One region of the Arthrobacter sp. GmRoot5-12 genome, then DNA from elsewhere that is predicted to be linked to it. Evidence: predicted binding sites of a transcription regulator. Region 1 holds the regulator's gene; each other region holds the start of a gene.
What was found. Region 1 encodes HrcA, which represses chaperone genes, less so after heat shock. Its sites were predicted from a motif close to TTNGCACTCGNNNNNNNCGAGTGCNAA; they were not measured.
Positions count from the first base shown of each region.

Region 2: AC6JAM_RS15255 (FmdB family zinc ribbon protein) is a predicted target of HrcA. The motif match lies at 2,152-2,178, and genes of this name have one in related genera.
Region 3: groES (co-chaperone GroES) is a predicted target of HrcA. The motif match lies at 4,832-4,858, and genes of this name have one in related genera.
Region 4: AC6JAM_RS11880 (Hsp20/alpha crystallin family protein) is a predicted target of HrcA. The motif match lies at 3,431-3,457, and genes of this name have one in related genera.

Region 1 covers NZ_AP046056.1:4,026,420-4,034,092, forward strand. Annotated here, with positions in the region: gene hemW (radical SAM family heme chaperone HemW) at 1-1,159, shown strand, start outside; gene AC6JAM_RS18695 (DUF4870 domain-containing protein) at 1,183-1,593, opposite strand; gene AC6JAM_RS18700 (DUF3097 domain-containing protein) at 1,713-2,564, opposite strand; gene hrcA (heat-inducible transcriptional repressor HrcA) at 2,736-3,749, shown strand; gene dnaJ (molecular chaperone DnaJ) at 3,837-4,964, shown strand; gene AC6JAM_RS18715 (16S rRNA (uracil(1498)-N(3))-methyltransferase) at 4,967-5,746, shown strand; gene AC6JAM_RS18720 (GerMN domain-containing protein) at 5,733-6,650, opposite strand; gene AC6JAM_RS18725 (PhoH family protein) at 7,056-7,673, shown strand, end outside.
Region 2 covers NZ_AP046056.1:3,296,748-3,304,420, forward strand. Annotated here, with positions in the region: gene AC6JAM_RS15240 (AAA family ATPase) at 1-684, shown strand, start outside; gene AC6JAM_RS15245 (hypothetical protein) at 620-946, shown strand; gene cpaB (Flp pilus assembly protein CpaB) at 974-1,717, opposite strand; gene AC6JAM_RS15255 (FmdB family zinc ribbon protein) at 1,830-2,096, opposite strand; gene AC6JAM_RS15260 (5-formyltetrahydrofolate cyclo-ligase) at 2,207-2,827, opposite strand; gene galU (UTP--glucose-1-phosphate uridylyltransferase GalU) at 2,935-3,840, shown strand; gene AC6JAM_RS15270 (GNAT family N-acetyltransferase) at 3,845-4,465, shown strand; gene AC6JAM_RS15275 (hypothetical protein) at 4,571-5,494, shown strand; tRNA gene AC6JAM_RS15280 (tRNA-Ala) at 5,626-5,701, shown strand; gene AC6JAM_RS15285 (hypothetical protein) at 5,959-6,333, shown strand; gene AC6JAM_RS15290 (hypothetical protein) at 6,344-6,496, shown strand; gene AC6JAM_RS15295 (Pr6Pr family membrane protein) at 6,602-7,345, shown strand; gene corA (magnesium/cobalt transporter CorA) at 7,342-7,673, opposite strand, start outside.
Region 3 covers NZ_AP046056.1:3,263,236-3,270,908, reverse strand. Annotated here, with positions in the region: gene AC6JAM_RS15150 (DUF389 domain-containing protein) at 1-416, shown strand, start outside; gene AC6JAM_RS15145 (ATP-dependent DNA ligase) at 440-1,963, opposite strand; gene AC6JAM_RS15140 (dihydrofolate reductase family protein) at 2,020-2,622, shown strand; gene groL (chaperonin GroEL) at 2,691-4,301, opposite strand; gene groES (co-chaperone GroES) at 4,381-4,674, opposite strand; gene AC6JAM_RS15125 (DLW-39 family protein) at 4,927-5,307, opposite strand; gene AC6JAM_RS15120 (THUMP-like domain-containing protein) at 5,360-6,589, shown strand; gene AC6JAM_RS15115 (shikimate 5-dehydrogenase) at 6,594-7,412, opposite strand; gene AC6JAM_RS15110 (glycoside hydrolase family 3 protein) at 7,475-7,673, opposite strand, start outside.
Region 4 covers NZ_AP046056.1:2,590,558-2,598,230, forward strand. Annotated here, with positions in the region: gene AC6JAM_RS11860 (NAD-dependent epimerase/dehydratase family protein) at 1-184, shown strand, start outside; gene AC6JAM_RS11865 (S8 family serine peptidase) at 280-2,127, shown strand; gene AC6JAM_RS11870 (phosphatase PAP2 family protein) at 2,224-3,021, shown strand; gene AC6JAM_RS11875 (MerR family transcriptional regulator) at 3,082-3,399, opposite strand; gene AC6JAM_RS11880 (Hsp20/alpha crystallin family protein) at 3,544-3,969, shown strand; gene AC6JAM_RS11885 (J domain-containing protein) at 4,034-4,411, shown strand; gene AC6JAM_RS11890 (hypothetical protein) at 4,453-4,830, shown strand; gene AC6JAM_RS11895 (glycoside hydrolase family 1 protein) at 4,928-6,475, shown strand; gene AC6JAM_RS11900 (App1 family protein phosphatidate phosphatase) at 6,497-7,609, opposite strand; gene AC6JAM_RS11905 (DUF72 domain-containing protein) at 7,642-7,673, opposite strand, start outside.

The DNA of each region.
Region 1 (7,673 bases):
TGCGGCGGCCCGGGCTTTCGGGTTGTACGTCCACATCCCGTTCTGCGCTGTGCGCTGCGGCTACTGCGACTTCAACACCTACACCGCCACGGAACTTGGCGGCGGAGCGTCCCAGGACGCATACGCCCAGACCGCCGTGTCCGAGGTGTCGCTGGCGGCTGCTGTGCTGTCACGTTCAGGGCTGCCGGACCGGAAGCTCAGCACCGTCTTCTTTGGCGGCGGCACGCCCACGCTGCTGCCGGCCGATGACCTCGCCCTGATCCTCCGGGCCGCCATCGACCAATGGGGCATTGACGACGGCGCCGAGGTCACCACCGAAGCCAACCCCGATTCCGTCACGCCGGAGTCCCTTGCCGTCCTCAAGGACGCCGGGTTCACCAGGGTGTCCTTTGGGATGCAGTCCGCGGTTCCGCACGTGCTCAAGGTGCTGGACCGGACCCATACGCCCAGCCGGGTGCCGCAGGTGGTGCAGTGGGCGCGCGAGGCAGGACTGGCTGTCAGCCTGGACCTGATTTACGGGACGCCGGGGGAGTCGCTGGCCGACTGGCGGCACTCCCTCGAAACGGCGCTTTCCTACGGGCCGGACCACATCAGCGCCTACGCGCTGATCGTTGAGGAGGGCACCAAGCTGGCCGCGCAGATGCGCCGCGGCGAAGTCCCGGGAATCGACGACGACGACCACGCCGACAAGTACGAGCTCGCCGACCAGCTGATCACCGAAGCCGGACTTGGCTGGTACGAGGTCAGCAACTGGGCGCGGACTCCGGAGCAGGCCTGCCGCCACAACCTCGCATACTGGCGGGGTGACGACTGGTGGGGCATCGGCCCGGGCGCGCACTCACACATGGGCGGGGTCCGCTGGTGGAACGTCAAGCACCCGTCCGCTTACGCGAACCGGCTGTCGCAGGGGCTTTCGCCCGCCGCCGGCAGGGAAACCCTGGACGCGGAAACAAGGAACCTGGAGCGGGTCATGCTGGAGGCCCGCCTCCAGTCGGGACTGGATGTCTCAACGCTGAGTGCCGGGGGACGCCACGAGGTGGCCGGACTGATCGCAGCCGGCCTGGTTGATCCTGCTGCCGCATTCCGCGGACGCCTGGTCCTGACCCTCAAGGGCAGGCTCTTGGCAGACGCAGTAGTCCGCCGCATCCTGCCGGACTAGAGCCGGCCCGCGGGCAGTTGCCCTTACTTGATCCAGCGCAGGTTGTACTGGTAGCGGTGCGGCTGGCCCCGGTTGACGTGGATCCCTGCCGCGACGGAGAAGCACGTGAGCGCCACCCAGATCAGCGTGGCAATGACCGCGAAGATGTTCCCGACGTAGGGGACGAACACCAGGATGTTGGCCAGCACCGCGGCGATGGTGGGCGGCAGGCTGAAGTTCAGCGCTTCCTTGGATTCCTGGGCGGTAAATGGCCCGCGGTCACGGAAGATCAAGTAGATCAGCAGCGAGGGGACGCACCCCAGGATCCCGCCGAAGTGCGCCAGCGTCGCCCACTGGCGGTCTTCGCTGGCCGTAAGCGGCAGGGCGTTGGCGGGGACGCCATGGTACTCGGAACGGCCCTGGCCGTCCCTGTGATCACGTGCGTTTTCTGCCACAGTCTGTTCCTTCGAAGGTGCAAGTGGTGCTGACTACAATTCCGGCGCGGTGCGCAGTGCCTCAGGAAACAAGGAACCGCACTACCAAGAATACTGGTTCCCGGGACGCCGTCCGCCCTTCACGGCACGGTCAGGAAATCGATGACTTCCTCGACCCTGCCCAGCAGCGACGCTTCGAGGTCCGCGTACGTGCGCACGGCGCCCAGCAGCTTCTGCCATCCCAGGCCGACATCTTCCTTGGTGGCGTGGGGCCAGCCGAAGGCTTTCAGGATCCCCGTCTTCCAGTCCTGCCCGCGGGGCACGGCCGGCCATTTGTCGATGCCAAGGACAGCGGGCCGGATCGCCTGCCAGACGTCCACGTAGGGGTGACCGACGATCAGGACGTTGCCTGCGGCGCCCGGGGAGGCCATGACGGCATCCGCGATGCGGGACTCCTTGGAGTCAGGAACCAGGTGGTCCACCAGGACGCCAAGACGGCGGCCAGGCCCCGGCCTGAAGTCCGCGACGGCTGCGGCAAGGTCGTCAATGCCGTGCAGGGGCTCGACGACGATGCCCTCCACCCGGAGGTCGTCTCCCCAGACCTTCTCCACCAGTTCGGCGTCGTGCTTGCCTTCCACCCAGATCCGGCTGGCCTTGGCCACCTGGGCGCGTTGTCCGGCGACCCGAACGGACCCCGAGGCCGTCCTGCCCGCCGCGGGACCGGCAGCGGCCGGCCGGGGGGCGGGTGGCATCAGCCGGATCGGCCGGCCCTCCAGGAGGAAGCCGAACCCAAGGCGGAAGGTACGCGATTTTCCCCTGCGGTCCTCCAGCGCCACCACATGCATGCCGCCGGATTTCTCCACCCGGGTCACGGCACCCACCCAGCCTGACTGCACTTCCTCGAGCACCATGCCGCGCTCCACGGGGACCTCAGGCAGTTCCGTCCGTGCGGGAGCGGATATGCCGCGTGGGCCCCAGTTCCGGTAATCCATGGATTTGATCCGCCTAGCGCTAGTGTTCAACTCCGCAATTTCGCCCGGAGCGGTACCAATGCTAACAACGGGCCGAGGCATAATAGACTGTTAGCACTTAGGCATGTCGAGTGCTAACCCTGGGTTGCATCGGGAGGGGCATGCGCCCCGAACCATGGATGGAGGTGGAGAGTGAGCGAGCCACGCAAGCTGGAAGTACTGCGGGCCATCGTGGAGGACTACGTCCACTCCCGCGAGCCGGTTGGGTCCAAGGCCCTGGTGGAGCGGCATCATCTTGGTGTTTCCAGCGCCACCATCCGCAATGACATGGCCGCACTGGAGGACGAGGGGCTGATCACCGCCCCGCACACCAGTGCCGGCCGGATTCCCACGGACAAGGGCTACCGGCTCTTTGTGGACCAAATCTCGGCTGTCAAGCCGCTCTCGGCCGCCGAACGCCGCGCCATCCAGTCCCTGCTCGAAGGCGCGGACGACCTCGACGACGTGCTGGAGAGGACCGTCCGGCTGCTGTCGCAGCTGACCAACCAGGTTGCCGTGGTGCAGTATCCGCACCTGAGCAGGGCACTGGTCCGGCACATCGAATTCGTCCTGCTCGCCCCGCGCAAGGTCCTCGTCGTCCTGATCGCCAACAGCGGCAAGGTGGAGCAGCGGGTGATCGACGTCGGGCAGGACCTTGGCGACGACGCACTGGCTGAACTGCGCACCCGGTTCCTCGGTGCACTGGGCGGAACACCGCTGCGCCAACTGGCCCAGGCGCTGCCCGCCGTCGTCGCCGCCACCCCGCACCCGCAGCGGCAGGCGGCACACGCATTGGCGCTCGGGCTGGAGGGCCTGGCGCAAAACAGCCGGGAGGACCGGATGGTCATGGCCGGCACCGCCAATCTGGCCAGGTCCAACGTCGACTTCCCCCTCAGCATCGGCCCGGTGCTCGAGGCGCTGGAGGAACAGGTGGTGATGCTGCGGCTGTTGAGCGAAATGGCCCAGGACCACCGCGGCGTCGCTGTCAGCATCGGACGGGAGAACCCGTACGACGGCCTTGCCGAGGCCTCCGTGGTGGCCACTGCCTACGGTCCGGACAGCTCGGCGAAAGTAGGCATCCTCGGGCCCACCCGGATGGATTACCCCACCACCATGGCCGCCGTCAGGGCAGTGGCGCGCTACCTTTCCAGGATTTTGGGGCCCTGACTCTTGGCCGCCGGAGCGCGCTTCGGCCGGAAAGCAAGAGCTGGGCCGCCCAACTGAACGCAGTACAACAAGGAAGAGATACGAACTTTGAGCAGCCACTATGACGTCCTTGGAGTCTCACCCGAAGCGACGGGTGAAGAAATCAAAAAGGCCTACCGCAAGCTGGCCCGCACCCTACACCCGGACGTAAACCCCGGTGCGGACGCATCGGAACGGTTCAAGGCAGTAACTCACGCCTACGAGGTGCTTTCGGACCCCCAGAAGCGCCGGATCTACGACACCACCGGCAATGAGAACGGCACCGACAACGGTTTCGGCGGCGCAGGCTACGCGGGCCAGGGCTTCGCGTTCCAGGACATTTTCGACACCTTCTTCGGCGCCGGCGGCACGTCCGGTCCCGCTTCCCGTGTCCGCCGCGGCCAGGATGCCCTGATCAGCGTACGGATCGACCTCCGCGACGCCGTATTCGGCGTGAACAAGAAACTCGAAGTGGACACCGCCGTGGTCTGCCCCACCTGTGACGGATCCTGTTGCCGCCCCGGCACCCATCCGGAACGCTGCGACATCTGCGGCGGCAGCGGACAGGTCCAGCGGGCCGTCCGCTCCATCCTCGGCCAGGTCATGACGGCCGCCCCCTGCGGCACCTGCGAAGGCTTCGGCACCGTCATCAAGGATCCCTGCAACGAGTGCAGCGGCCAGGGCCGTATCCGCAGCCGCCGGTCGCTGACCATCAAGGTCCCTGCCGGTGTGGCCACCGGAACCCGGATCCAGCTCTCCGGCCAGGGCGAGGCCGGCCCCGCGGGCGGTCCGGCCGGCGACCTGTACGTGGAGATCCGCGTCAACAATGACGCCACCTACGTGCGGGAGGGCGACGACCTGCACGCCACCCTGCACATCCCCATGACGGCAGCCGCCCTGGGCACGGATGTCAGCCTGGAAACCTTCGACGGCACGCAGGAGATCGACGTCAAGCCCGGTACCCAGTCGGGGGAGATCATCACCCTGCGCGGCCTCGGCGTCACCCACCTGAGGGGCTACGGCCGCGGCGACCTGAAGGTCCACCTCCAGGTGGACACCCCGGCCAAGCTCGACCCCGCGCAGGAGGACCTCCTGCGCCAACTGGCCAAGCTCCGTGGTGAACAGATCACCGAGGGCAAGCTCGCTGCCAGCGGCGGCATGTTCGCCAAGCTCCGGGACCGGCTCGGTAACCTGTAGCGGTGAGCAACCCCGTCTTCTTCACGCCCCCCGGTTCGCTGGCCGGTATGGCGGCCGGCCAACTCTTTGTCCTCGACGGGGCGGAGGCGCGGCATGCCGTCACCGTCAAACGGCTGTCTCCCGGCGAAGCGGTGGACATCGTCGACGGCGCCGGCACCCGGATGACCGGGAAGGTGGTGTCCGCCGCTCCCTCCGCACTCGAGGTGGAATGCGGGACGCTGACCGTCGAAGACAGGCCGGACGTCCGGCTGGTGCTGGTCCAGGCCCTCGCCAAGGGGGACCGCGACGAGCTGGCCATCGAGACGGCCACGGAACTGGGCATCGACGCCGTCATACCCTGGCAGTCCGAACGGTCAATCGTCCGCTGGAAGGGCGACCGCGCGGCCCGGGCCCATGCCAAATGGGAATCCTCAGTGGCCGCGGCCGCCAAGCAGGCACGGCGCGCCTGGATCCCCGAAGTGCGGTCCGCCGTCGACACTGCCGGGCTTTCCGCTGCCGTGGAAGCTGCCGACCTCGCTGTCATCCTGCATGAGGACGCCGTTCGGCCGCTGCGCACCGTCCTTGAAACATGGCAAGGGAAAGCAGGCTCCGGACCCCGGGAAATCCTGCTCATCGTCGGTCCGGAGGGCGGCATCAGCCAGCGGGAGGTAACGAAACTCTGCGATAAGGGCGCCGTGACCGCCCTCCTGGGGCACCATGTCCTGCGGTCCTCCACGGCCGGCCCGGCCGCCGTCGTGCTTGCCAGCGACGTCCTTGGCCGGTGGACGGCTACCGGACCTTAAAGGACCTCGTGTCCTCGTTCCGGTCCGGTTCCCCGCCGGAGCCGGCCTGGGCCACCCGCAGCATGTAATCGCCCGGCGGAAGGTTCAGGGCCAGGGTGAAGACGCCGGCCTGCCCCTGTTCGGACGCAGCCGTGGTTTCACCCGCCAGGAACGGTGCTTTGCTGCCGCCGTCCGTAGACTGCAGGATCTGCCAGCGGAGCTTCGCCCCGGGCGATGTGCTGCGGCCGGTGATCTTCACGCTCCCGCCGGGCACTTCGGCGTTCTCCTGGGGATCAATGATCCAGACGGGCGCCATCAGGCCCGCGGCGCGGGTCATCAGGGCCCCGAGCTGCACTTTGCCGAAGGCCACGTAGTCCGTGTGGCCGTCCACGAGGATCCGGACCCGGATCTGCTGGCCGGTGTCGATCAGGCCCGAACTGGCGGCGGCAGCGGTTGCCGTGTAGATCAGCTGCTGGATGGCCCGGGCAGCCATGTCGGCATCGAGGTTGCTGTTGAAAGCGTCCGAGGAGACGTCGACGGTGATGACGTCCTTGCCGGAGATTGAGGTGGCAAGTTTGTCCGGGTTCTGCCAGGGCGTGAAGAAGTCAGGGTCCAGCGGCTTTTCCGACATCATGGCCCGCAGGGCGCGGGTGACCGGGTTCTCCTGTTCAGGGACGTCGCGGAATTCCCGGTAAAGAAAGATGTTCCCGCCGCTGCGGCCGATCCAGTAGACCGGCGCCTTGTTGGAGGACTGTGCGGTTTCCAGCGGGGCGCTGGTGGACAGCGTGTCCGGCATGGTGCCGCCCGTTGCCGGCACCGAGGCGATGGTGCCGGTGGGTGAGGGGCCGCCCTCGGCCGTGCAGCCCGCAAGGACCGGAACCAGGACCAGGATTCCTGCAAGGACGGCGGGGCGCAGACGGCCCATCGGTCGTCCTGCCCTTTCGGGCGCAGAGGTTTCCGGCACTGTCCTGCCCTTGTCCTTTCCTGGCGTGGCGGGCCGATCCCCCTGGCGGCCTGGTGTTCCAGCAGATGCTGGATTTCCAGCATTGCACAGCGGCGCGGCCGCCCAGCCGCTCTTTGCCTCCGCGGGCACAACTGCAACGGGAACGATATGAGGCCGATATGAAGTTGATACCTAAGGACGTCCCGGCACCCTCCGGACGGGTTGCAGCCGCTGCTCCATGGCGGCCCGGTATCCGGCCCGGCCCCGCGCTGGCGTAAGATAAAGGGATCGCTGGGGCCAGGAGCACCGTCCAACGGGCGCCGGCATCAGCGAACGCAAACATAGATGTCGATCTTCGAGGGGACCACGGGCCTGCGGGCCAGCACCATGACTGAATCAGCAAATGGTAAGCGCCGGCTCAATACGGGCGAAGGCAGTCCGGGTGAATTCCCGCACTCCCTGCCCGGCACCCGGACTGAAGTAGTCCTCTTTGAGAACTCCGACCAGATGGTTCAATCACTCGGCAGCCATGACGAGGCGTTGCGGTTCATCGAAGAGCAGTTCCCGGCCGTCAACTTCCATGCCCGGGGTAATGAACTGTCCATCAACGGCCCCGCCGGTGATGTTCCCCGGATCATGCGGCTCCTGCAGGAAGTCCGTGGCCTGGTGGCCCGCGGCACGGTCATCACTCCTGCTGTGCTGCAGCAGCTGGTGTCCCTCCTGCGCACGCAGTCACTGCAGAATCCCGTGGATGTGCTCACCCACGACATCCTCTCCAGCCGCGGCAGGACCATCCGGCCCAAGACGCTGAACCAGAAGAACTATGTTGACGCCATCGACGCCAACACCGTGATCTTCGGCATTGGTCCGGCCGGCACCGGCAAGACGTACCTGGCCATGGCAAAAGCCGTCCAGGCGCTGCAGCAAAAAGAGGTCAGCCGGATCATCCTGACCCGCCCCGCGGTGGAAGCGGGGGAGCGGCTTGGTTTCCTCCCCGGCACGCTC
Region 2 (7,673 bases), 730 kb from region 1:
CTGGACCGGGAAATTTCCGGCAACACCGATCTCGGGACTCCCGCGTCCCGTGCCGCGGCCAGCGAGCAGGCACTGGGAGCGGACCCGCTGGTAGCGGACCTGGGGGACCGGTTGCGGGCCCGTGGCGCCAGGGTCTGGCACCAGTACGACGGCGCCATCGACGTGGTTGCCGCGGCGGATCCCCTGAACACCATGGGCCAGGACGACCCCGACCTCCCGCGGCCCGTGGCCATCGAATCCGACGGCACGGCCCAGTACCGCACCATGAGCGTGCGTGAGCGCAGCAGGCTGCGGCCGCAACTGCTGGAACGCCTGGGATGGCGGTACATGCCCCTGTGGACCATCGAGGTCTTCACGGACCCCTCGTCCTGCGCGGACCGCATCGCCGGTTACCTGGGACTTGAGAAGATGGTGCTTCCGGGCCGGACCGCGTCCAGCACAGGATTCCTGGACGATGACTTCAACCACGCACTTCACGGAATTGATGGGGCGCCTGCTGCCGGTGTTTCCTACCTGCCTTCCGAGGCTGTCAGCCAAGGGCCGGCGCGCCCAGGGGACAAGGGAAGCGGGTGCCACGACGAGAGAAGACCGGCCTGGGAAAGACAGGCCCGAGGAAGACATGCGCCAGAACGAGAACAACACCCGGAACACGAACGACCTGAACAGGAACGACGACCTGGATAAGAACGGCGGCTCGAACAGGAACGACGACCTGGACAAGAACGGCGGCGCGAACAGGAGCGGGGCCGCAGCCGGAACTGACCGCGGTGCCGCTCCCGCGGATTCCGCAGCGCCGGTGCCTTCTCCGGGGGCGCGGCCGGCAGCGGGGGGCACCGACGAGATCCTCCCGAGCAAGGCGGCGGAAGACGACGCCCGCAGCTGGGGTGACCGGGAGGACGATCACGATACCTGGTTGAAGGAACAGAAACCGCCGCACTGGGGCTGACCAACATCATCCGGGCCACGCTTGAGGTCAGGGCGGCCCGACCAGGACGAAGAACAGCCTGCCCTGGGTGGAGGCGCCGGCCAGGCGCAGTGATTGTTCGGCGGTGGCTGCCACCACGATCAGTCCATCGGTCTCGGTGGTGCCGAGCCATTGACCCCCTTGGCCGCCGTTGTTCGAGGTCCACAGCACCGGGACGGCAGACGCCAGGACCTCAGAGGGACCCTTCTGGTCGAACCCGTTGGCTGATGTCAGCACAATGTTGACCAGCTGGCCGGGGGAGACCAGCTGGATGGATGAGGCATCCGCCATCCGCAGGGGAACCGCGGCCGAACCGGGGGGCGTCCCTGCCAGGAGCCCGGGGCCCAGCAGCTGGGCGTCGGTGAGGAGCTGGCCCTTCCGCAGCGGCGCTGCGAGCTGCTTGCCTGCGGTTGCGGATCCATCCCGGAGGAAGCCGTCGGTCACCATCCCGGGCGGCACCTGGACCTGGGCCAGGTCTGCTGCCGTTACCGTTGTTCCCGCGGGCAGGTCCCGGGCAGCGGACAGCGCCGTGACGGTGGTGAGCGGGGCGGGAGTGAGTTGCTGGACAGCGATTGCTGCAGCTGCGCACAAGAGCAGGGCCGCTACGAGGCGTCGGTTGCGGCTTAGCCAGCCGGCAAACCGCGAGTGCAGGGGACGCCGTCCGGGGCGGCGGGGGATGTTACGGGCACCTGCAGCATGGACATGGCCGGGGAACCGGAGACCGTCGCGGCGACGTCGGAAGAGTACTGGCATGCGCCCACGCTAGGTGACGCCAAAGCGGCACGGGAGCCCGGACGGCGGCTATGTGGACAAAGGCGGCCGGACGCAGGGAGCGTCCGGCCGCCGTCGTAAAGTCCTGGGCTGCTTAGCTGGCGGCAGCTGCTGCCGGCGCCGACGCGGCGGGGGTGGCAGCGGGCGTCGCTGCGGGTGCGGGGGAGACGGAGCTGCCCTTGGAATCGCGGGAATCCGTGCGGTAGAAACCCGAGCCCTTGAAGACGACACCGACGCTGTTGAACTTCTTGCGCAACGTGCCCTCGCATTCCGGGCAGGACGTCAGGCTGCTGTCCGAGAACGACTGGACAATGTCGAAGGCGTGGCCGCAATCCTTGCAGGCGTAAGCATATGTTGGCACTGGTGCTCCTCCTCTTGGGCAAACGAGAGGTCCCGTGCTGCCACCGGGTAAACCGTTAGCAGTCGCAGGGCCTGAGTGCTAATTCTATCACTGTGCCCGAATGGACGGGCTCAGGCGTTGCCCGCCAATGGCCGGTATCCGGACGGGGCCAGGACGGCCGGGACCGGTCGGTCGAACTTCTCGGCCGGTATCCGGCCGGCGGGCAGCAATTCGTCATCGTAGATAACAGCGGCCAGGGGAATTTCCTTCCCTGCCGTAGCCAGGTGCCCCAGGAATTTGTCGTAGTAGCCTCCGCCCTGCCCGATCCTGTTGCCGGCGAGGTCCACTGCGGTGGCCGGAATAAAGAGCACCGCTGCGCCACCGGCCGTTTCCGGCCCGTGACGGTGCCCCGTGGGCTCCAGGATTGGTGCATATTTGCTGCGCTCGAAGCTGATCTCCGGCGTCCAGAACACCCAGCTCAATTCCCGGCCTTCCTCGCACACCGGAAGCAGTACCTGATGGCCGCTGCGATGCAGGGCGTTGATCAGGGGCAGGGTGGGCGGTTCGTGTCCCACGCCAAGGTATACGCAGGCTATCGAGGCGTGCTTCCCTGTGACCGTCCCCGCCCATGCTTCCCCATGGACGGCCAGGGCCGCGCCGGCAGCTTCGAGCTGCGCCGGCGTCAGCGCTGCCCGCCGCCGGCGGTGGGCGGCCCTGATGCCGTCCTTGACTGCGTTGGTCTCCTGCAGCATGGTGTCCTTCCTGCAATGCCCCGTATTGGGAGGTTCTTCCCGCACCGGCACGGGCTTGCCGCTCCGGTGGTTACTGAAATGCTTGACGCTGACGTTAGATTAGACCGGTGAACACCAGTAACCCCAGAGTCCGCAAAGCCGTCATTCCCGCCGCGGGCCTGGGCACCAGGTTCCTGCCAGCCACCAAGGCGATGCCCAAGGAAATGCTCCCCGTCGTGGACAAGCCTGCCATCCAGTATGTGGTGGAGGAAGCCGTCCACGTGGGCCTCCACGACATCCTGATGATTACGGGCCGCAACAAGCGGGCCCTGGAAGACCACTTCGACCGCGTGCCGTCCCTTGAGTCAACGCTCGAGGACAAAGGGGACACGGAGAAGCTGGCGTCCATCCAGGCGGCCAGCCAGTTGGGTGACATCCACTACGTCCGGCAGGGCGACCCCCACGGCCTGGGCCATGCGGTGCTCCGCGCAAAACAGCACGTGGGTGACGAAGCCTTCGCTGTCCTGCTGGGAGATGACCTGATTGACGCCCGCGACGAACTGCTCAGCACGATGATTGACGTTCAGGCCAAAACCGGTGGGTCCGTCGTCGCCCTGATTGAAGTGGAGCCGTCGGAGATCAGCGCCTACGGCTGTGCGGACATCCAGGACATCGACGGCGAAGACTACGTCCGCGTCAACCGGCTGGTGGAAAAGCCGTCACCCGAGGAAGCGCCCTCCAACCTGGCCCTGATCGGGCGTTATGTCCTGCACCCCGCCGTGTTCGGCGTCCTTGAACACACCGAACCGGGCCGGGGCGGGGAAATCCAGTTGACGGATGCCCTCCAGGAACTTGCCTCCGGTGATGGTGAAGGGCACGGGGTGTACGGGGTCGTGTTCCGGGGCCGGCGCTACGACACCGGCGACAAACTCAGCTACCTCAAGGCCTGCATCCAGCTCGCCATCGACAGCGACGACCTGGGCCCGGGCCTGCGGGAATGGCTGCCAGGTTTCACCTCGGACCTTTCCCGCTAGCGCCATGCGCAGTGGTCCCATCTGGCCGGTCACCCTGGAGTGCGGCGACTTGGTCCTGCGGCCCATCCGGTACCGCGACAAGAATGAATGGATGGAGGTGCGCTCGCGTAACAGTGAGTGGCTGCAGCCGTGGGAGGCCTCCAATCCGGATCCGGGCGGTGGGCTGCCCGATTACCGGCACATGGTCCGGTCGCTCAAAGTGCAGGCCGCGCAGGCCACGGCTTTGCCCTTCCTTATTACCGAGTGGAGGCCGGGCCTCAGCAGCCCCGCCATCGTGGGCCAGTTGACCGTGTCGTCAATCGTGTGGGGTTCGGCCATGATGGCAACCCTTGGCTACTGGGTTGACCAGGCACGGGCTGGACGGGGGATCGCCCCCACCTCCGTGGCGTTGGTGACGGACCACTGCTTCAGGACCCTCGGCCTGCACCGGATGGAAATCAATATCCGGCCCGAGAACGGACCCAGCCTGCGGGTGGTGGAAAAGCTGGGATTCCGGGACGAGGGGTACCGGCCCCGTTTCCTGCACATCAACGGCAAATGGGCCGACCACCGTTCCTTCGCCCTCACCGCGGAAGAAGTCCCGGAGGGCCTGCTGGGCCCCTGGCTGGCCTCGCGCCGGTCATAAATCCAACGGTTTGCCAGAGGGGGCACGACACACCGGGGCTAATGCGGCCTGAGCAGGCATGATGCTCATACGGTTTTGAGTGTGGACTTCCCCCTTAGCAGCTCAGTGATCCTCGTGGTTGCCGTCGCGCTCTGGATTGTATGGGTTGCCCCTTACGTCCTCCGGAACCGCCGGCACCAGTTCCAGCCTGCCGTCGACTTCCTGGCAGACGCCCCCGCCGATGAGGGGCCGGATCCGCACGCCGGCCTGGTCTTGAACGTCGCCGCCCAGCAGGAGAAAGCCATGGAACCCAGGAAGAGTCCGGCACCCGGTGCCGGCGCTGCCAGCACCCCGCCTCCGGCCCGGCTCCGCATCCGCTACGGCCGGACCGCGCTGGCCCTGGTGGGGCTGCTCTCCCTTGTCACGGCATTCATTTCCGGGATCCTGGCTGCCTTTGGCATCGGTTCGCCTGCCCTTCCGATCCTGTGCACGGTGCTGACTGTCGGGTCGGTGGCGCTGCTGCGTATGCTCGCCGTCCGCGACCGCAAGGCAAAGGTCAATGCTGCGTTCCGCTCGGCCATGAGTGCGCCTGCACGCCGCCCGGAGACGGCCGACGCGATTCCCCCAAAACCTGAGGCCGCCCCCGCGCGGCCGGACAGCCCGCTTTTCGATGCCGAGGCAGGCCAGGCCGGGATCAAGCGGCTCACGGCAGTTGAGCTTCGTGAAGCAGCCCTCGCCGTCGCGGTGGCTGCCGGCGATACCAGTGCTGCAGAGGCGGCCCCGGCCACTCCGGCGGGAACCCCTTGGGAGCCGGTGGAAGTCCCCAAGCCCGTTTACGTGGACGCAGCCAAGGCAAAGCGCCCGGAGCCGCAGCCTCTTGAACTTCCTGAGGCGCCCAAGGCAGTTGGCAAGCCGTCCCTGAAGCAGGGCGCTGCCGGGGTGCAGGCAGCGGAGTCCGCGGAAGCACAGCAGGTGGCCGATCAGCAGTTGACCAAGGCGCAGAGCGCGCTGAGCAACCTCGACGACGTTCTTCAGCGCCGGCGCGCGTAAAGTTTGGGCGGCGCGCCTTGGGATCCCGCGGCCGGCCGGAGCGTCAATTGGCGTTGGGCCGGGAAAATTTGTAGCCTAGGGACACCGGTTCCGCACCATCTTGGAACGCCTTGCAGGTTGCGGCCGATTCCGGGGCTATAGCTCAGTTGGTAGAGCGCTTCGTTCGCATCGAAGAGGTCAGGAGTTCGAATCTCCTTAGCTCCACCATTTGCAGGCGTGTTGCCAGAGCCAGAACACCTGGTTTGCCTTCCTTTTCAAATGCAGGTGCCCACCGCCGGGGCGATTCCTGTCCGCGGGTGGACTCCGCGGATCCTTCCCTCGCTCGTCCCTTCCCGTGGTCCTGATGCAACGAGCCGCTTCCGCAGACCGGGCAAAGGGCGCCTGGGGGCCCTGGTTGTGCGCCACGGTTCCTGGGCCTGGCTTGTAGGGAGCAGAGGGCGGGGACATCGTCAGGGGCCCTGGATGTGGCCTTGGCCGGCGGCAAGGGCGCCAACCTGGGCGAACTGCTGCGCGGAGGCTTTCCGGTGCCGCCGCATACGCTGGGCGGGTGCCTCACGGAAACCGGTGTCCTGGCCGGGCCCACGGATGTCACTCACCTGCGCTTCGAGGAACTTGCGGCAATGCCCGACGGCGGGGCGTTGCCGCCGGCGGAGAAAGAGCGGCACCGCCGGCGTGTGCTGGCCCGCGCCGCCAAACGCAGTGAGCTGGAAGGTAGGTCCGCAACCCGCACGCTCGTGAACGGGCAAACAGTGGTGGTGGACGGAACCGCGGGACGCGTTACCGTTCCCATAGGCAAAACGCCCCCGGATACAGGCCCGATCGGATGGGTGGGGGCCTAGAGTGGGCCTCATGGGAATCATCATCGGACTTCTTGTCCTCTGGCTCATCCTGTCCATCGTCGGCTTCGTCGTGAAGGGCCTTCTCTGGCTCGCCATCATCGGCCTGGTCCTCTTCGTCGCCACCGGCGTCTGGGGCTGGCTGAAGCGCAGAACCAACGCCTGACCGTCACCGCCTGCCCGGACCGGCTGTCACCGGCCCGGGTGGGCGGTGGGCGTTAGCGGTCGAAGGACCCTGTCTCTTTCCTCCTGCCGGCGTGATCCTTGCTCCATGAGCCTCACGAAGAAGGAAGGGCACCCCCCACAGCTGGCTCCGCCGGTCGTGCGCAACTTTGCCATCAACCGTGCCCTGCACCCCGACCGCCCATGGATCCGGGCCACCCGGATCAGCGTCGGTCTTGTCGTGCTGGCCGCAATCGTGCAAAAGACCTTCGACGCCACCCTGCCCGGCAACGACGTGGATGTCCCGCAGCTGTATTCGGAATTCACTGTGCAGGGAAATCTTGTCTTCGGGCTTGTCCTGATCATTTCAGGGGTGCTGCGGCGACGCCGGCCGCCGCTGTGGTGGGACCAGATGTTCGGCGCGCTGGTCCTGTACATGGTCATGACGGGCATCATCTACATCGTGCTCGTGGCTCCGCCGGAAGAGCCGTGGTGGACATGGGATTTGTATTGGCCGCAGGTTGCCCACCACCGCCTGGCCCCGCTGGTGGCGGCGCTTGACTGGATTCTCGTCACCCGGACGGTCCGAGGTCCCTGGTGGCGGCCCCTTGCCTGGCTGGGCTACCCGGTGGCCTTCCTTGCGTTTTCGTGGATCCGGGGCGGCCTTGACGGATGGTACGTGTACGACTTCCTTGACCCAACCCTCGATGGCGGATGGGTGAGGGTGCTGGGTTCCACCGGCCAGGTTCTGGTGGCATTCCTGGTTGTTTCCCTCATGGTGCACGCGGTGGGCAATATGCGGGTGGCGCTGGCCACCGGACGGCTGCCCGCGACGGTGATCCCGCCCCGCTAGATCCAGCCCTTCCTCTTGAAGATGCCGTACATGAGGCCGCCGGCAGCCACCATGAGGAGCAGCGCCAGGGGGTAGCCGAAGGACCAATGGAGTTCGGGCATGTTGTCAAAGTTCATGCCGTAGATCCCGGCCACGAATGAGGGTGCAAACAGGATGGCCGCCCAGGACGAGATTTTCTTGACCTGTTCGTTCTGCTCGGCGCTGGCCTCGTTCTGCCGGTTGGCTGTCAGTGTCCCGTCGAGGGTCAGGGCGTTCTGCAGCAAGTCCCGGAAGGAGTCCGCCCGGGAAATCACCCGCTCAACGTGGTCTTCCACGTCACGCAGGTTAT
Region 3 (7,673 bases), 760 kb from region 1:
TGCTGCTGGCGGCACTGACGGCGTGGCTGTCGGTGCCCCTCGGTCTCTTCCCGCGGGATGCCCTGGACAAGGGTTCCGCGGTGGAATTCATCTACCATCCGGGCCCGTATTCGCTGATTGTTGCCGTCCTGGCCGGCATCGCGGGAATGCTCTCCATCATCGGCCGGCGCTCCGCGGCCCTGATCGGGGTCTTCATCTCGGTGACCACCGTTCCGGCGGCAGGGTACGTTGCGGTGGCCCTGGTCCTGGGGGAATACCAGAAGGCTGCGGGCTCGGCGCTCCAGTTGCTGCTCAACCTCGTGGGCATCGTGGTGGCCGCCCTCGCGGTACTGCTTTTCTACCGCATGGTTTCCAGGCGCGTGCCGCACGGGGTGGCACGGAACCTGAGGCGCCAGCGGAGCGGGGCCCGCAACTAAGGAGCCTCCGCATTCACGGTGCGCTACGGCCGCAGCAGGGCGCGCAGGGTCTGGATCGTGTCTGCTTCGGCCGCAGCCTTGTCATCCCGGTAGCGCTTGACCCGGGCAAACCTCAGGGCGATGCCGCCGGGATAGCGCGGTGACTGCTGCACGCCGTCGATGGCGATTTCCACCACCGTGACCGGCTCAACCCACACCGTGCCGGCCGTGCGCCGCACCTCAAGCTCCTGGAACCTCTCCGTCTGCCATCGCAGCAGTTCGTCGGTGAGGCCCTTGAAGGTCTTGCCCACCATCACGTAGCCGCCGGGTTCTCCGAACTCCCCAGCGGGGTCAAGGGCGCCCAGGTGCAGGTTGGACAGCATCCCGGTGCGGCGCCCGGACCCCCATTCGCAGGCGAGCACCACCAGGTCGTACGTCAGCACCGGCTTGACCTTCACCCAGTTGGCTCCGCGCCGGCCGGCCGCGTAGGTGGAACCGATCGCCTTCACCACAACGCCTTCATGGCCTGCGGCAAGCGCCTCCTGTGACACCCGTTCCGCAACGGCGGGATCGGCCGTGACCTCCCCCGGTATCCGGTGCTGCGGCGCGATCCGCTCGAGCTCACTGATCCGGGCGGACAGCGGCTCATCAAGCAGGTCCCGCCCATCGATATGCAGCACGTCGAAGAACCAGGGATGCAGCACCGTCTCACGCGCGGCATCCGCACCGAAGCGCGCCATGGTTTCCTGGAACGGCCGCGGGCCGCCTTCCTCGTCCAGGGCCAGGGTTTCACCGTCAAGGATCACGTCCCGCAGCGGCAGCCCGCGAACCAGGTCCACCACCTCGGGGAGCCGGTGGGTGACGTCGGCGAGGTTGCGCGTGTAGATGCTGATGTCGTCGCCGGACCGGTGCACCTGGATGCGGGCGCCGTCGAGCTTGTATTCCACCGAGGCCTCCCCGGTCGCCTCCAGGGCTGCGCTGGGACTGGCCGCGGTGGCCGCCAGCATGGGCTGCACGGGGCGGCCAACCACCAGGCCGACGGCGTCCAGCTCGGCTTCGGTGCCCGTGATGGCCAGCAGGGCTGTTCCGCCCAGGTCGCCCGAAAGCATCGCAGCGCGCCGTACGGCGGCAACGGGCTTCCCGGCAGCGCGGGCAACGGCATCCGTCAGCACTCCCTCCAGGGCTCCTATACGCAGCTCGCCAAGCAGGACACCTGCAATGAAGGCCTGCTCAGAAGCAGTGGCTGCCGCCATCAGCGTCCGGAGGGTGGCCGCGCGCCCCGCGCCCGATCCGGTACCCGCCGTGGCAAGCAGCCGGTCCAGGGCAGCGTCGAGGTCGGCCAGGGTGAGGGTTGGTTCGACGGCGGGTTCCTCCTTGGCCGCCGCCATGGCACTCCATCCGACGCCCACGCGTCCCTGGCGGGGCTTGGCAACCAGCCAGCCCACCGCCGTCGGGATTTCCGCCGGCTCAAGCCGGCCCAGCAGCTGGGCCAGCGCATCCACCTTGGCCAGCCGGGAGCGGGTGGAGGTGACGGCCTCCGCGGTGTTGACGAGCTCAAGGAGCAGCATGGCACCATCCTGCCATGGCACTGGACAGGGCCGGAGCCCCGTTCCAGACTTGGTGGATGGGCAACATCGTCGCGAACCTGTTCATCACCCTGGACGGCGTCTACCAGGCGCCCGGCGGCCGCGAGGAAGACAGCGAAGGCGGGTTCAACCTTGGCGGCTGGCAGGCACCCGTCTCCGACGACGAATCCGGCGCCGCCATTGCGGCTGGAATAGCGCGGATGGATGCCCTGCTCCTTGGCAGGAAGACCTACGACATCTTTGCCGCCTACTGGCCCCAGCAGTCCGGGGACATCGCGGACACGCTCAACCGGATACCCAAGTTTGTGGTGTCAAGCTCCTTGTCCGATCCGGTATGGGCCGGCACCACCGTGCTGCCGGATGCCGCGGCGGCGGGCGGGCTCCGGGACGAGTACCAGCAGGTGCACATGTTCGGCAGTGGCGTCCTCATCCGGTCCCTGCTGGAGGCGCAAGTGCTGGACCGCCTTCATCTCTGGCTGTATCCGGTCACCCTGGGGCAGGGCAAGCGGCTCTTCGACGCCGGGACGGTCCCCTCAACATTCCGCCTCGCCGAGCCGGTACGCAGCTACCCCAAGGGAGCCGTGTCGTTGGTCTACGAGCCTGCGGGCGGAGTCGAAACCGCCGAGATGGCGGCTACGTAGCACCCGGAACACAGAAAACCGGCCCAGCTGGTGCTGGACCGGTTTTCTGTATGTGAAGACGGGCAGGATCAGTGGCTGTGGCCTGCGTGCTCGTCTTCTTCGGCCGGCTTCTCCACGACAAGGGTCTCGGTGGTGAGAACCAGCGCGGCGATGGAGGCCGCGTTGCGGAGGGCTGCACGGGTGACCTTGACGGGGTCGATGACGCCCGCAGCGATCAGGTCCTCGTACTCGCCGGACTTGGCGTTGAACCCGTTGTTGATTTCCAGGTCGGCAACCTTGGAGGTGACCACGTAACCGTCGAAGCCGGCGTTCTGGGCGATCCAGCGCAGGGGCTGGACCAGTGCGCGGCGGACAATGCCGACGGCCGCGGCAGCGTCGCCTTCGAGGGCGTTGACGGCGGCATCCTCATCCAGTGCCTTGAGGGCGTGGATCAGGGCCGAGCCACCGCCGGCCACGATGCCTTCTTCGAGGGCAGCGCGGGTGGAGGACACTGCGTCCTCGATGCGGTGCTTCTTTTCCTTCAGCTCAACCTCGGTTGCGGCACCCACCTTGATGACGCCGATGCCGCCGGCCAGCTTGGCCAGCCGCTCCTGGAGCTTTTCGCGGTCCCAGTCGGAATCGGTGCGGGTAACCTCGGCGCGCAGCTGGGCAACGCGTGCGGCCACGTCCTCGGCCGAGCCTGCGCCGTCGACGATGGTGGTGTTGTCCTTGGTGACGGTGATGCGGCGGGCGGTACCCAGCACCTCCAGGCCAACGGTGTCCAGGCTCAGGCCCAGCTCCGGGGAGACAACCTGCGCACCGGTGAGGGTGGCGATGTCCTGCAGCATGGCCTTGCGGCGGTCGCCGAAGCCGGGAGCCTTGACGGCAACAACGTTCAGGGTGCCGCGGATGCGGTTGACGATGAGCGTGGACAGGGCCTCGCCCTCGACGTCCTCGGCGATGATGAACAGCGGCTTGGAAGCCTGCAGTGCCTTTTCCAGCAGCGGCAGGAATTCCTGGATCGAGGAGATCTTGCCCTGGTTGATCAGGATAAGGGCGTCCTCGAGGACTGCTTCCTGGCGTTCCGCGTCGGTGACGAAGTACGGGGACAGGTAGCCCTTGTCGAACTGCATGCCCTCGGTGAGGACCAGTTCGGTCTGGGTGGTGGAGGACTCTTCGATGGTGATGACGCCATCCTTGCCCACCTTGCCAAAGGCCTCGGCGAGCAGTTCGCCGATTTCGTCGCTCTGGGCCGAGATGGCGGCAACGTTAGCCACCTGGGTGCCTTCGACCGGGCGGGCGTTTTCGAGCAGGCGGGCAGCCACGGCTTCAACCGCAACTTCGATGCCGCGCTTGATCTGGCCGGGAGCGGCGCCGGCAGCAACGTTGCGCAGGCCTTCCTTGACCAGGGCCTGGGCCAGGACCGTGGCGGTGGTGGTGCCGTCGCCGGCAACGTCGTTGGTCTTGGTGGCTACTTCCTTGGCCAGCTGCGCGCCAAGGTTCTCGTAGGGATCGTCAAGTTCCACTTCACGGGCGATGGTGACGCCGTCATTCGTGATGGTGGGGGCGCCCCACTTCTTGTCCAGGACGACGTTGCGGCCGCGGGGGCCGAGCGTCACCTTGACGGTGTTCGCGAGCTTATCGATGCCGGCCTCAAGGGACCGGCGGGCAGCGTCGTTAAACGCAAGCTGCTTTGCCATGGTTTTGTCCTTTCAAAGACAGAAACCCCGCACTGCCGGCCAGCATGAGCATGGCCGGCGGCACGGGGATCCGGAAGAGTTACTTGACGACGACAGCCAGGACGTCGCGGGCGGACAGCACCAGGTACTCGGTGCCGCCGGTCTTGACTTCGGTTCCGCCGTACTTGGAGTAGATGACGACGTCGCCAACGGCAACGTCAACCGGAACCCGCTGGCCGTCTTCGAAGCGGCCGGGGCCTACTGCAACAACTTCGCCTTCCTGCGGCTTCTCTTGGGCGGAGTCCGGGATGACCAGGCCTGAAGCCGTGGTCTGCTCGGCTTCGAGCGGGCGGACAACAATACGATCCTCAAGAGGCTTAATAGAGACCGACACTCGGACCTCTCCTTTTCGTCAGCAAAATTCGTGGACTGGAAAGCTTTCCGCCGTGGCTGGCAAACCGTCGTCGCGGTGCCGGCAGCAGCCTGGCTGGCAGCTCTTCATGTGTTAGCACCCTCCTAGGGAGAGTGCTAATGAAGACTCTATGTAAGGGTTAGCACTCGGTCAAGGTGAGTGCCAACGTTTCGTCATCGGCGTAAGCCTTTCGGGCTCCGGCCGACGGCGGATCCGGCCGGCAAACATGCTTCCCTAACGGCCCAGGTCGTCGAAGTCCACGTCCTCGCCACCGTCGGCCTCGCCGCCTCCCTGCTGACGTTTCCGGTAGAGCACCCAACCGGCCCCGGCTGCGGTGAGTACGGCAACAACGAGGAAGAAAATGCTCCCGGCCCGTGCGCCGTCGTACAACCCGCGGATGTCCCGCGCCTCCTGCGTGTTGTCGTGGATGTCGTTGCCGCCCACCGAATAAACGGTGGCGTTGAACGTGTCCAGCAGGAAAATGATCACCAACAGGGCGATGCACACCACGGCCACCACGGCCGCGGCGATCAGGGCTGGACGGGCAAACCTAGCCACACCGCGGTCCCTGGGTCGATGTTCGCCGGTCTCCCCTGGGGCTGCGCTGTCATCCATGGTTTCAACAGTATCCGCATCCCGGCAGCCGTCCTCCACTAGGCTGGAAACCATGCCCCACGCTCCCCAGGACCAGATCGCACCCCTGTTGACCCCCGAAGGCTGGGAGTTGCTGGCATCGCTGGGCCCCTACCGCGAAGAGGACGCGTTTGAGCTCAATTCGGCGCTCCGGAAAGCCGGCCACCCGGGCGAACTTGTATCCGCCGTCCTGACGCAGTCCAGGCTGCGGACCAGGGCCGAGGCGAAGTTTGGTGAGTTCGCCCGCCAGATGCTTTTCACCCAGGCAGGCCTTGAGCAGGCCACCCGGCTGAACGTCGCCGCACACCACGCGCAGCGGTTCGCCGCAGCCGGGATCCGGCACGTGGCGGACCTGGGCTGCGGTCTTGGTGCCGACGCCATGGCCCTGGCTTCCCTGGACATCACCGTCACCGCCGTGGAGATGGATGAAACCACCGCCGCCTGCGCCACCATGAACCTCATCCCCTTCCCCAATGCCACGGTGGTCCACGCGGACGCGGCATCGGTCCCGCTGGAGGGGATCGACGGCGTCTGGCTGGATCCGGCACGCCGCGTCACTTCCACGTCGGGGACCAAGCGGATCTGGGACCCGGAGGCGTTCTCACCGCCGTTGTCCTTCGTGGAGTCGCTGGCGGCCGGGGGGAAGGCGGTGGGCGTGAAGATGGGCCCCGGCATGCCCCACGAGTCCGTGCCCACGGGATGCGAAGCCCAGTGGGTTTCGGTTGCCGGGGACGTGACCGAGGTGACCCTCTGGTTCAACGCCGTGCGCAGGCCCGGGGTCCGCCGGGCGGCCCTGGTCCTGGGGTCCCAGGGGCCCGCCGAGCTGACCAGCGCAGAGGAATTCGGCGCCGGCCCGGCCGCTCCGGTGGGACCCGTGGAGGGTTACCTGTACGAACCCGACGGCGCCGTGATCCGTGCCGGGCTGGTTGCCGACGTGGCGCTGCAGCTCGGCGGGCACCTGGTGGATGAACACATTGCCTACATCTGTGCCGCGGAACTTCTGGACACCCCGTTCGCCAAGGCTTACAGGGTCCTGGAAGTCATGCCCTACAACGTCAAGGCACTCAAGGCCTGGGTGAAGGAGGAGGGGATCACCGTGCTGGACATCAAGAAGCGCGGCACAGCGGTGACCCCGGAAGAGCTGCGGAAGCAGCTCCTCCCGCAGGGCAAGGGCGCCGCCAAAAAGGGTTCCGCCAGGACGGCCACGCTGGTCCTGACTCGCATCGGCGAGGACCGCGTGGCCATCGTGGTGGAACCGGTGTAAACGCCTACTGGGCGCGCATGAACTCCTCGGCTGCCCGGACCTGTTCCGCGGTGGGGCGCACTCCCGTGTACAGCACAAACTGTTCCAGGGCCTGGATGGTGGCAACCTCCGCACCGGTGATGACGTGCTTGCCTGCCGCGCGGGCGGCCCGGATCAGCGGCGTCTCGGCGGGCAGTGCCACCACGTCGAAGACCTCGCGTGCGGCCTCGATGGCCTCCGCGGGGAAGGACAGGCTGTCCGCTTCGGCGCCGCCCGCCATGCCGATGGGGGTGACGTTGATGATCATGTCCGCCGTCCCGCCGTCGAGCGCTGCACGCCACTGGAAACCGTACTGGCCTGCGAGCGCACGCCCGGCGGCCTCGTTCCGGGCGATGACGGTGACGTCCTTGAAACCGGCGTCCCGGAGCGCGGCGACGGTGGCTTTGGCCATCCCGCCCGCCCCCTGGACCAGCACGGAATAGTCGGTGGGGACCCCGTTGGATGCCAGCAGCTGCTCAATGGCCGTGTAGTCGGTGTTGTACGCCTTGAGGTGGCCGTCGGTGTTCACGATGGTGTTCACGGAGTCGATGGCCTTGGCGGACGGGTCCATCTCGTCCACCAGCGCGATGACGTCTTCCTTGTACGGCATGGAGATGGCACAGCCGCGGATGCCCAGGCCCCGCACTCCGGCGATGGCCTGTTCCAGGTTGGTGGGCGCGAACGCCTTGTAGATCCAGTTCAGGCCCAGCTGCCCGTACAGATGGTTGTGGAAGCGGGTCCCGTTGTTGCTGGGGCGGGCCGACAGCGAGATGCAGAGGGTCATGTCTTTATTCAGAATGGGCACCAGACCATTAAACGCGTTCCAGCCATCGTGCGGGGTCCCCGGTCCGGGGCAGGAGTCAGAGGTCAGGGGCAGCCGGTTCCCGCGGGGAAAGGCCCGACGCCGGCGGGCAGCTTCCCGGGAGCAGGCGCCTTTCCTGCCAGCACGGCCACCAGCGCATCAAAGGCGGCGTCGGTGCGGCCGTACAGCGCCAGCTTCACCGGAGCCGTGGAGTTTTGGAGCGGCCAGGGGGCATCCAGGGCCACGGCAATGTCCCCGGCCGCT
Region 4 (7,673 bases), 1.4 Mb from region 1:
GAGCCGGTCAAGCGCCAGCCTGGCGGAAGAGGTCTTTCCCGGCGTCAAGGTCACCAAGGACCTGGGAGAGCACGAAACGATGCTGTCCATCGACAAGGCGCGGCGCCTGCTCGGTTTCGAACCCGAGCACAGTTGGCGTAACCACGTGGCGGCCGGCTCCAACACGGTGGAAAGCCAGCGATAACCACCGGTCCGCAGGAATCGCCGAGGGTTCGCGAAGGATCATCCAAGGAGCCGGAAGCCGTGTGCTTCCGGCTCCTATCCTTTTGGTATCCCCCCTTGCCCCGCCACCACAAGGACCCCAAAATTCGTACCCGATTCTTCGTGCTGCCGGCCCTCACGGCGCTGCTCTCCGCCGTCGGCCTTTCCACCGTGTCCCTGCCGGCGGCTGCTGCTCCTGCCCCCGCCGCCGCAACCGGCCGTTACATCGTGCAGTACGCCGCCACTGCCGACCTCGCAGCCGAGGTGTCCGGGCTGCGCGGCCAGGGCCTCGCCGTCGGCCGTACCTTCGAGCATGCAGTCCGCGGCGCCGTCGTCACGGCCAACCCCGCGCAGGCGGCAGCCCTTGCCAGGTCCGGGAAGGTGCTGTCCGTGGAGCCCGACGCCCCCGTCAAGGTTTCCGGGACCGAGCAGCCCGCCCCCTGGGGCCTGGACCGCGCAGACCAGCGGACCCTTCCGCTCTCCGGTTCGTACTCGTGGACCGCGGCGGGCGCCGGGGTGACCGCCTACGTGGTGGACACCGGCATCCTGGCATCGCACACCGACTTCGGTGGCCGGGTTGCGGCAGGCTGGACAGCGGTGGCGGACGGCAACGGCACCACCGACTGCAACGGCCACGGCACCCACGTGGCCGGAACCGTGGCCGGAGCCACGTATGGCGTCGCCAAGAGCGCCACGCTGGTGCCCGTGAGGGTGCTCGACTGCAGCGGGTCCGGCTACAACTCGGACGTGGTGGCCGGCCTGGACTGGATCGCCGCCAACCATGCGGCCGGAACCCCCGCCGTGGCAAACCTCAGCCTGGGCGGAGCGGCCAGCAGCACCGTGGACGCCGCCATCCAGGCAGTTCTTGACGACGGCGTCACCACAGTGGTTGCCGCAGGAAACTCCGCCGTGGATGCCTGCACCGCTTCGCCCGCCCGCGTCCCCGGGGCTGTCACGGTGGCAGCCAGCGACTCCGCCGACAAGCAGGCCTCGTTCTCCAACTTCGGGTCCTGCGTGGACCTGTATGCGCCCGGCGTCGGCATCACCTCCGACTACTACACCTCCACCACCGCCACCGCATCCATGTCCGGAACCTCCATGGCCGCGCCGCACACCGCCGGAGCAGCCGCCGTCCTGCTGTCGCAGAACCCTGCCCTGGCACCGGCCGACGTAGCAGCGGCACTGGTAGCCAATTCCACGTCCGGCGTCATCGCCGGCGCCTCCGCGGGAACCCCGAACCGCCTGCTGTACACCGGGGCAACGGCACCTGCACCTGCGCCTGCCCCTGCACCCGCTGTCACGTCTGTTTCACCGGCCGCCAAGGCCACCGCCGTGGCAGCTGGAACGAACGTCACGGCCACCTTCAGCACCGCTGTTCAGGGCGTGAGCGCCGGGACGTTCGTGCTCAGGAATGCAGCCGGCAACAGCATCGCGGCCACCGTCACGTACAACGCCACCACCCTGGCCGCCACCCTTGACCCGGCAGCAAGCCTTGCCCCCGATGCCAGCTACACCGCAATCCTGACAGGAGGAGCCTCGGCCATCCGCGATGCCGCAGGTACCCCGCTGGCGTCCACCAGCTGGACGTTCACCACTGGCCCCGCGCCCACCGTCACCAGCTACTCGCCGGGCAGCAACGCCCTCCTGGTCCGCAGGAGCAGCAGCATCAGCGCCACCTTCAGCGAGGCGGTCCAGGGCGTTAACACCACCACGTTCACCCTGAAGAACCCGGCCACCGGCGCCGTGGTGGCAGCAACGGCCTACCGCAACAGCACCACCAACCAGTGGATCCTTGACCCCCAGGAGACCCTCGCCGCCAAGACGCGGTACACCGTGACCCTCACGGGCGGGACCAGCGGCATCCGGGACGTGGCCGGCAACCCCCTCGCCAGCCGGAGCTGGCAGTTCACCACCGGCTCTTTCTAGCCGCCTGATGGAGTGAATGGGCCGTGGCCGGGATAATCTTCACCCTAGGCATTCATCACGGCACGCATCTTCCGCGGCGTAGGGACGGGCAGCACATTGGCACAGAAATCAGCAGGTTCCGCAGTCTCTGAACGGAAAGCGGGAAGGTGGCACGCCTTCCACGAGAAGTTCGTGGTGGAGGAACGCTACGTGGACCCTGCCGACCGGCGGGGCCTGTACCGCGCGTCGATCATCCTGGCCGTCGTGGGGCTGGCACTCTTCATTGCCACCCTGGTCAGCGTGGTGCAGGCCGACGGCCTTTCCGTTGCCGACACTCCCGTGCATGACTGGCTGCTGACCACCCGTTCAGCGGCCGTCACTGCCATCATGATCTTCCTGGCGGTGATTTTCGGCCCCATCGCTCTGCCCATCATCGTGCTGGTGGTGATCCTTGTCTGGGGATTCGCAGCCAAGCACGCCTGGCGCCCCATCCTGCTCGCCTCCGCGATGCTGACCGGAGTGGTCATCTCGCAGATCATCCTCCACATCGTCCAGCGCTCCCGCCCTCCCGTGGACCAGATGCTGTTCGGCGCGGACCAGACCTTCTCGTTCCCGTCCGGGCACGTCCTGGGGGCCTGCGACTTCCTGCTGGTGGGCGCCTACCTGATTTTCTCCCGGCGCCGGAACCCGCGTGCCGCGGTGTTCGGCTTCATCGGGGCCGGGATCGGCATCATCCTCGCTATCGCCAGCCGGTTGTACCTTGGCTACCACTGGCCCACGGATGCGTTGGCGTCGTTCGCGCTCTCGCTGCTCATCCTCTCCGGGGTCATCGCGCTTGACACGTGGCGGACGGCCAGGATTCCGGGGGAACCGATCACCGGAGAGCTGTCAAGGGCCGAATCCACCGGAGAGTAGGAACTTACCGGGAGCAGTCCAGGAACCGGATCCCGCTTCCTGGGCCGCTTCCTGGCCCACTTATTGCGGCCGCGATTTTGCCCGCTTGAGTGCCCGGTGCAGCTTCACGATGGCTGCCTCCAGCTCCAGTACCTTCGCAACGCCCGCCAGGTTCAACCCCTCCTGCAGGAGTTCGCCGATCCGCAGCAGTACGGCAATATCGTCGTCGCTGTACTGGCGCGTGCCGCCCGCCGTCCGCGAGGGCGTCAACAGTCCCTTGGTTTCGTACAGCCTGATGTTCTGCTGTCCGGTTCCCGTGAGCTCCGCCGCCACCGAGATGGCGTACAGGGCGCGTGAACCGGGGGAGCGGCCAGCCCGACCTGCTTCAGGATCCGCCATTCTTTCTCCCAAAAATCGCTTCCGCTGGTACCTTGCTTCAGTTTTGCACGAGTGCTATAAAAAATCTATATCCACCACCATAGATTAAAGGAGGTGGTGGGTAGCTGCAGATCCAGCACCTGGAAGCTAAAGGAGTGGGAAATGATGTTGATGCGTACGGACCCGTTCCGTGAGCTGGACCGGCTCACGCAGCAGGTCTTTGGAACCTCCGCCCGCCCGGCAGCCATGCCCATGGACGCGTGGCAGGAAGACGGGGAATTCGTGGTGGCGTTCGACCTTCCCGGTGTGAACGTGGATTCCCTGGACCTGAACGTTGAGCGGAACGTCCTGACCGTCCGGGCGGAGCGCAAGGACCCCACGCAGCCCAACGTGGAGCTCGTGGCCTCTGAGCGTCCCCGGGGCGTGTTCAGCCGCCAGTTGATCCTGGGTGACACCCTGGACACCGAGCACATCAAGGCCAGCTATGACCAGGGTGTCCTGACCCTGCGGATTCCGGTTGCCGAGCAGGCCAAGCCGCGCAAGATCGAGATCCAGACCCAGCAGGGCGAGAAGCACCAGATCGGCAGCTAGGACCATGCTTTCGTGCCGGCGCCCCTGACCCTCCGGGCGGGGCGCCGGCGAAACAGGAGGCAGGATGACTGATCTCCCCGACTACTACGCCATCCTGGGCGTAGGCCGGGACGCCGGCCGCCAGGAAATCTCGCATGCCTACCGCGCCCTCATGCGCACCCACCATCCGGATATGGACGGCGGGCGGGCTTACGAAGGCATGGAGACCATGGGGGATACGACGGCGGAGAAGGGCAACACTGCACAGGGGGAGGAACTTCTCCGGATCATGCAGGCGTTTAACGTGCTGCGTGACCCCGGGCGCCGCGCCGACTACGACAGGAAGCTGGCGGCAGCTGCGCCCACCATCATTCCGGTCCGGAGAGTCCGCAGCCGTGGCGGGCAGTCCGGACCTCCCATCCGCGTCACCCCGGTGCGGTGGGAAAGCGGGCCCTGGTCCTGATCCAGGCCCTGGGCCATTGATCCAAGGAGGCGGAAAACTGCATGGGCGACTGGCGGCGCTACGATTCACACCTCATTCCTGCATTCTTCGAACGCTTTGAGCAGCGGTGGGGCGAGGGAACCGCGCCCTTCCTGGACCCGGAGGCGCACGAACAGCCTCTGCCGCGGGCACAGTGGATCAACCCCACCACGGGTGCTGCGCTGGCGGTGGTTCCGGTATGGACCGCCGATGAGAGGCAGCAGCGTTCCTTCGGCGTGTTCTACCTCCCGCCGGGCGGGGACATCTGGGTCCTGCGGCCCGGGTACACCGGCTACCTGGAGCCGTCCGACGACGACACGGAACACCTGGTGACGCTCCGGAATGATGCCTTCCGCAAGGCAGTGGCGCACGCCAAGGAGTTCCTGTTCGGCACCCAGTAGTTGCCGGCGCAGGGAGCGGAGTTGCTGCTCGTCAGCCGACCTCCGCTGTGACATTCTGGGACGTACCCTAACTACCGTGACCAAAGGCTGGACCCCAATGCACATCACCGCCAAGGACCTCGCAGCGCTCATCCCCCCGGGGTTCACGCTTGGCGTCGCAACCGCAGCATTCCAGATCGAAGGGGCGCTGGACGAGGATGGGCGGGGACCGGCGGGCTGGGACAGGTTCGCTGCCCGGCCCGGTGCCATCGTTGAGGACCACAGCCCGGTGGTGGCCACGGACCACTACCACCGGATGCCGCAGGACGTGGCCCTCCTGAAGCAGCTCGGCGTTGACTCCTACCGGTTCTCCTTCTCCTGGCCGCGCATCCAGCCGGGCGGCACCGGCCCGGCCAACCGCGCAGGCATGGCGTTCTATGACCGGCTCCTGGACGAGCTCCTGGCCAACGGAATCTCGCCCATGGCCACCATCTACCATTGGGATACGCCCCTGGAACTGGATGAGGCCGGCGGCTGGATGAACCGGGACACCGCCTACCGGCTGGGGGAGTACGCGGCGCTCGTGGCGGATGCCTTCGGTGACAGGGTGGCCCGGTGGGTCACCATCAACGAGCCGGCAACGGTGAGCGCCAACGGCTACTCGCTGGGGCTGCACTCCCCAGGCAAGGAGCTGGCCCTGGGTGCCTTCCCCACGGTCCACCACCAGCTGCTGGGCCACGGGCTCGCCGTCCAGGCCCTTCGCGCGGCGCGGGTGCCCGGCGAAATCGGCATGACCAACGTCTACTCACCCATGGTGCCCAACTCCATCAACCCGCTGGACAAGATCAGCGCGGGACTTATGGACCTGGGGCAGAACCGGCTCTACGCGGACCCTGTCCTGACGGGCAAGTACCCGGACCTCATCCGCGCGGCCAAGTTCTTCAGCTCCTTCGAACATCCCGAAGAGGACATGGAGATCATTTCCCAGCCCCTCGATTTCTACGGGCTCAACTACTACATGCCCACCAAGGTGGCCGTTGGGCCGGGCAACGGCGCCGTGCCGGCCAGCATGGCCGAGGCCATGGGCAGCGACCTCAGCGCGGCCGGAAACGGCGCTACGCCCTTCCACGTGGAGACGTGGCCGGAAGCGGACGTCACCGCATACGGCTGGCCGGTCAAGCCGGAGTACATGGCCGTGGCCCTGAAGGAGATGGCCGAGCGGTACCCCAACCTGCCGCCCGTGATCATCACCGAGGGCGGAGCCAGCTTCGAGGACATCATTGTCCGGGACAAGTCCACCAACACCAGGTTCATCCCGGACGAGCGGCGGCTGAAGTACATTTCAGACCACCTTGAAACCGCGCTCCGGGCCACGGCGCCCGGTGGGGTGGCCGAATCCGTGGACCTGCGCGGCTACTACGTGTGGTCCTTCCTGGACAACTTCGAGTGGTCCGCCGGCTACAACCAGCCGTTCGGCCTCCTGCACGTGGACTTCGAAACGCTCGACCGCACACCCAAGGCGTCCTACTTCTGGTTCCAGGAGCTCATCGAGGAACGCGACCTGGCTGCCGCGGCCGGGGCGGCCATCGCGCAGGCAGCGGTTCCGGAGCTGTTGGACAGTGAATTGCCCGACGACGGCGCACCCCTGGGTGCCAACGCGCAGTAAGGCTGCGCAGCCGGGAGCCGTTCAGCCCCGGAGCAGGTCCAGCATGGCCAGCTGCTTGGCGATGCCGGCGCCGTCGGGCGAGTAGATCCACGGCACGCGGGAGGTGGTGTGGTCGCCGTCCTCGGAGTGGCCGCCGGCGAACACGGATTCGCTGACGGACAGCTGCCGGATGGCGATTGCTGCAACCTTGTCCGGATTTTCGGCGGCAAAGGCGGAGTAGATGGCCTCGTCATGCTGTCCGTTGTCGCCGATCAGGAGCCACCGCATGTCCGGGAATTCCTGGGCCAGCCGCTCCAGGTTGCGGTGCTTGTGGTCCTGGCCGCTGCGGAACCAGCGGTCCTGGGTGAGTCCCCAGTCCGTGAGCAGCAGCGCGCCCTTGGGGTACATGTTGCGGGTCAGGAACCGTGCCAGGGTGGGGGCCGCGTTCCAGGGGCCGGTGGACAGGTAAATGACCGGGGCTTCAGGGTGCTCGATGGTCAGCCGGTCCAGCAGCACGGCCATCCCCGGAGTGGCCATGCGCGCCCGTTCGCTGAGCACGAAGGTGTTCCACAGGGCCAGGAAGGGCCGGGGCAGGGCGGTCACCATGACGGTGTCGTCGATGTCCGAGACGATGCCGAACTGCACGCCCGGAGCGATCACCTGGATCAGTGCCTCCGCCGGCTCGGTTCCCTCGGCCCGCAGCACGGCAGTGTGCCAGCCGGGGGACAGCTGCACGTCCACCTCGGTATCGATCAGCCCGCCCCGGTCCGCCGTGACGTGGGAGACCACATCACCGATGGTGATTTCGACGTCGGAAAACTGCAACGGCACCCCCGTGAACGCCCGCCAGCCGCGGATGTTCTGGTTGCCGTTCCTGGCCGCGTGCTCGGCCTTGCTTCCGGGCGGCGGCTTCTGTGTCAGCAGTACCCTGCCCAGGACGCGCACCCGGGTGGTGGAGCCATAACCCTGGTACGCGATGGTCTGCGGCACGAACTTCCACCGCTTGGCGAGCTGGATCCGGACGTCGTTGACCGCGTCCGACAACCGGTGTGCCAGCCGGAAGAACTGGCTTCCGGACAGGGCGGTGCGGCCCTTCGTGTTCCGCCGGGGTGGGCGTGCCGTGTCCTGGTCGGGGTTCTGCGGGGCCGAGTCCATGCCACCACTCTGCCACAGGGCGGCAGCGGGCATCAGCCGTTGCCGAGGATCGCGCGGAGGGTCC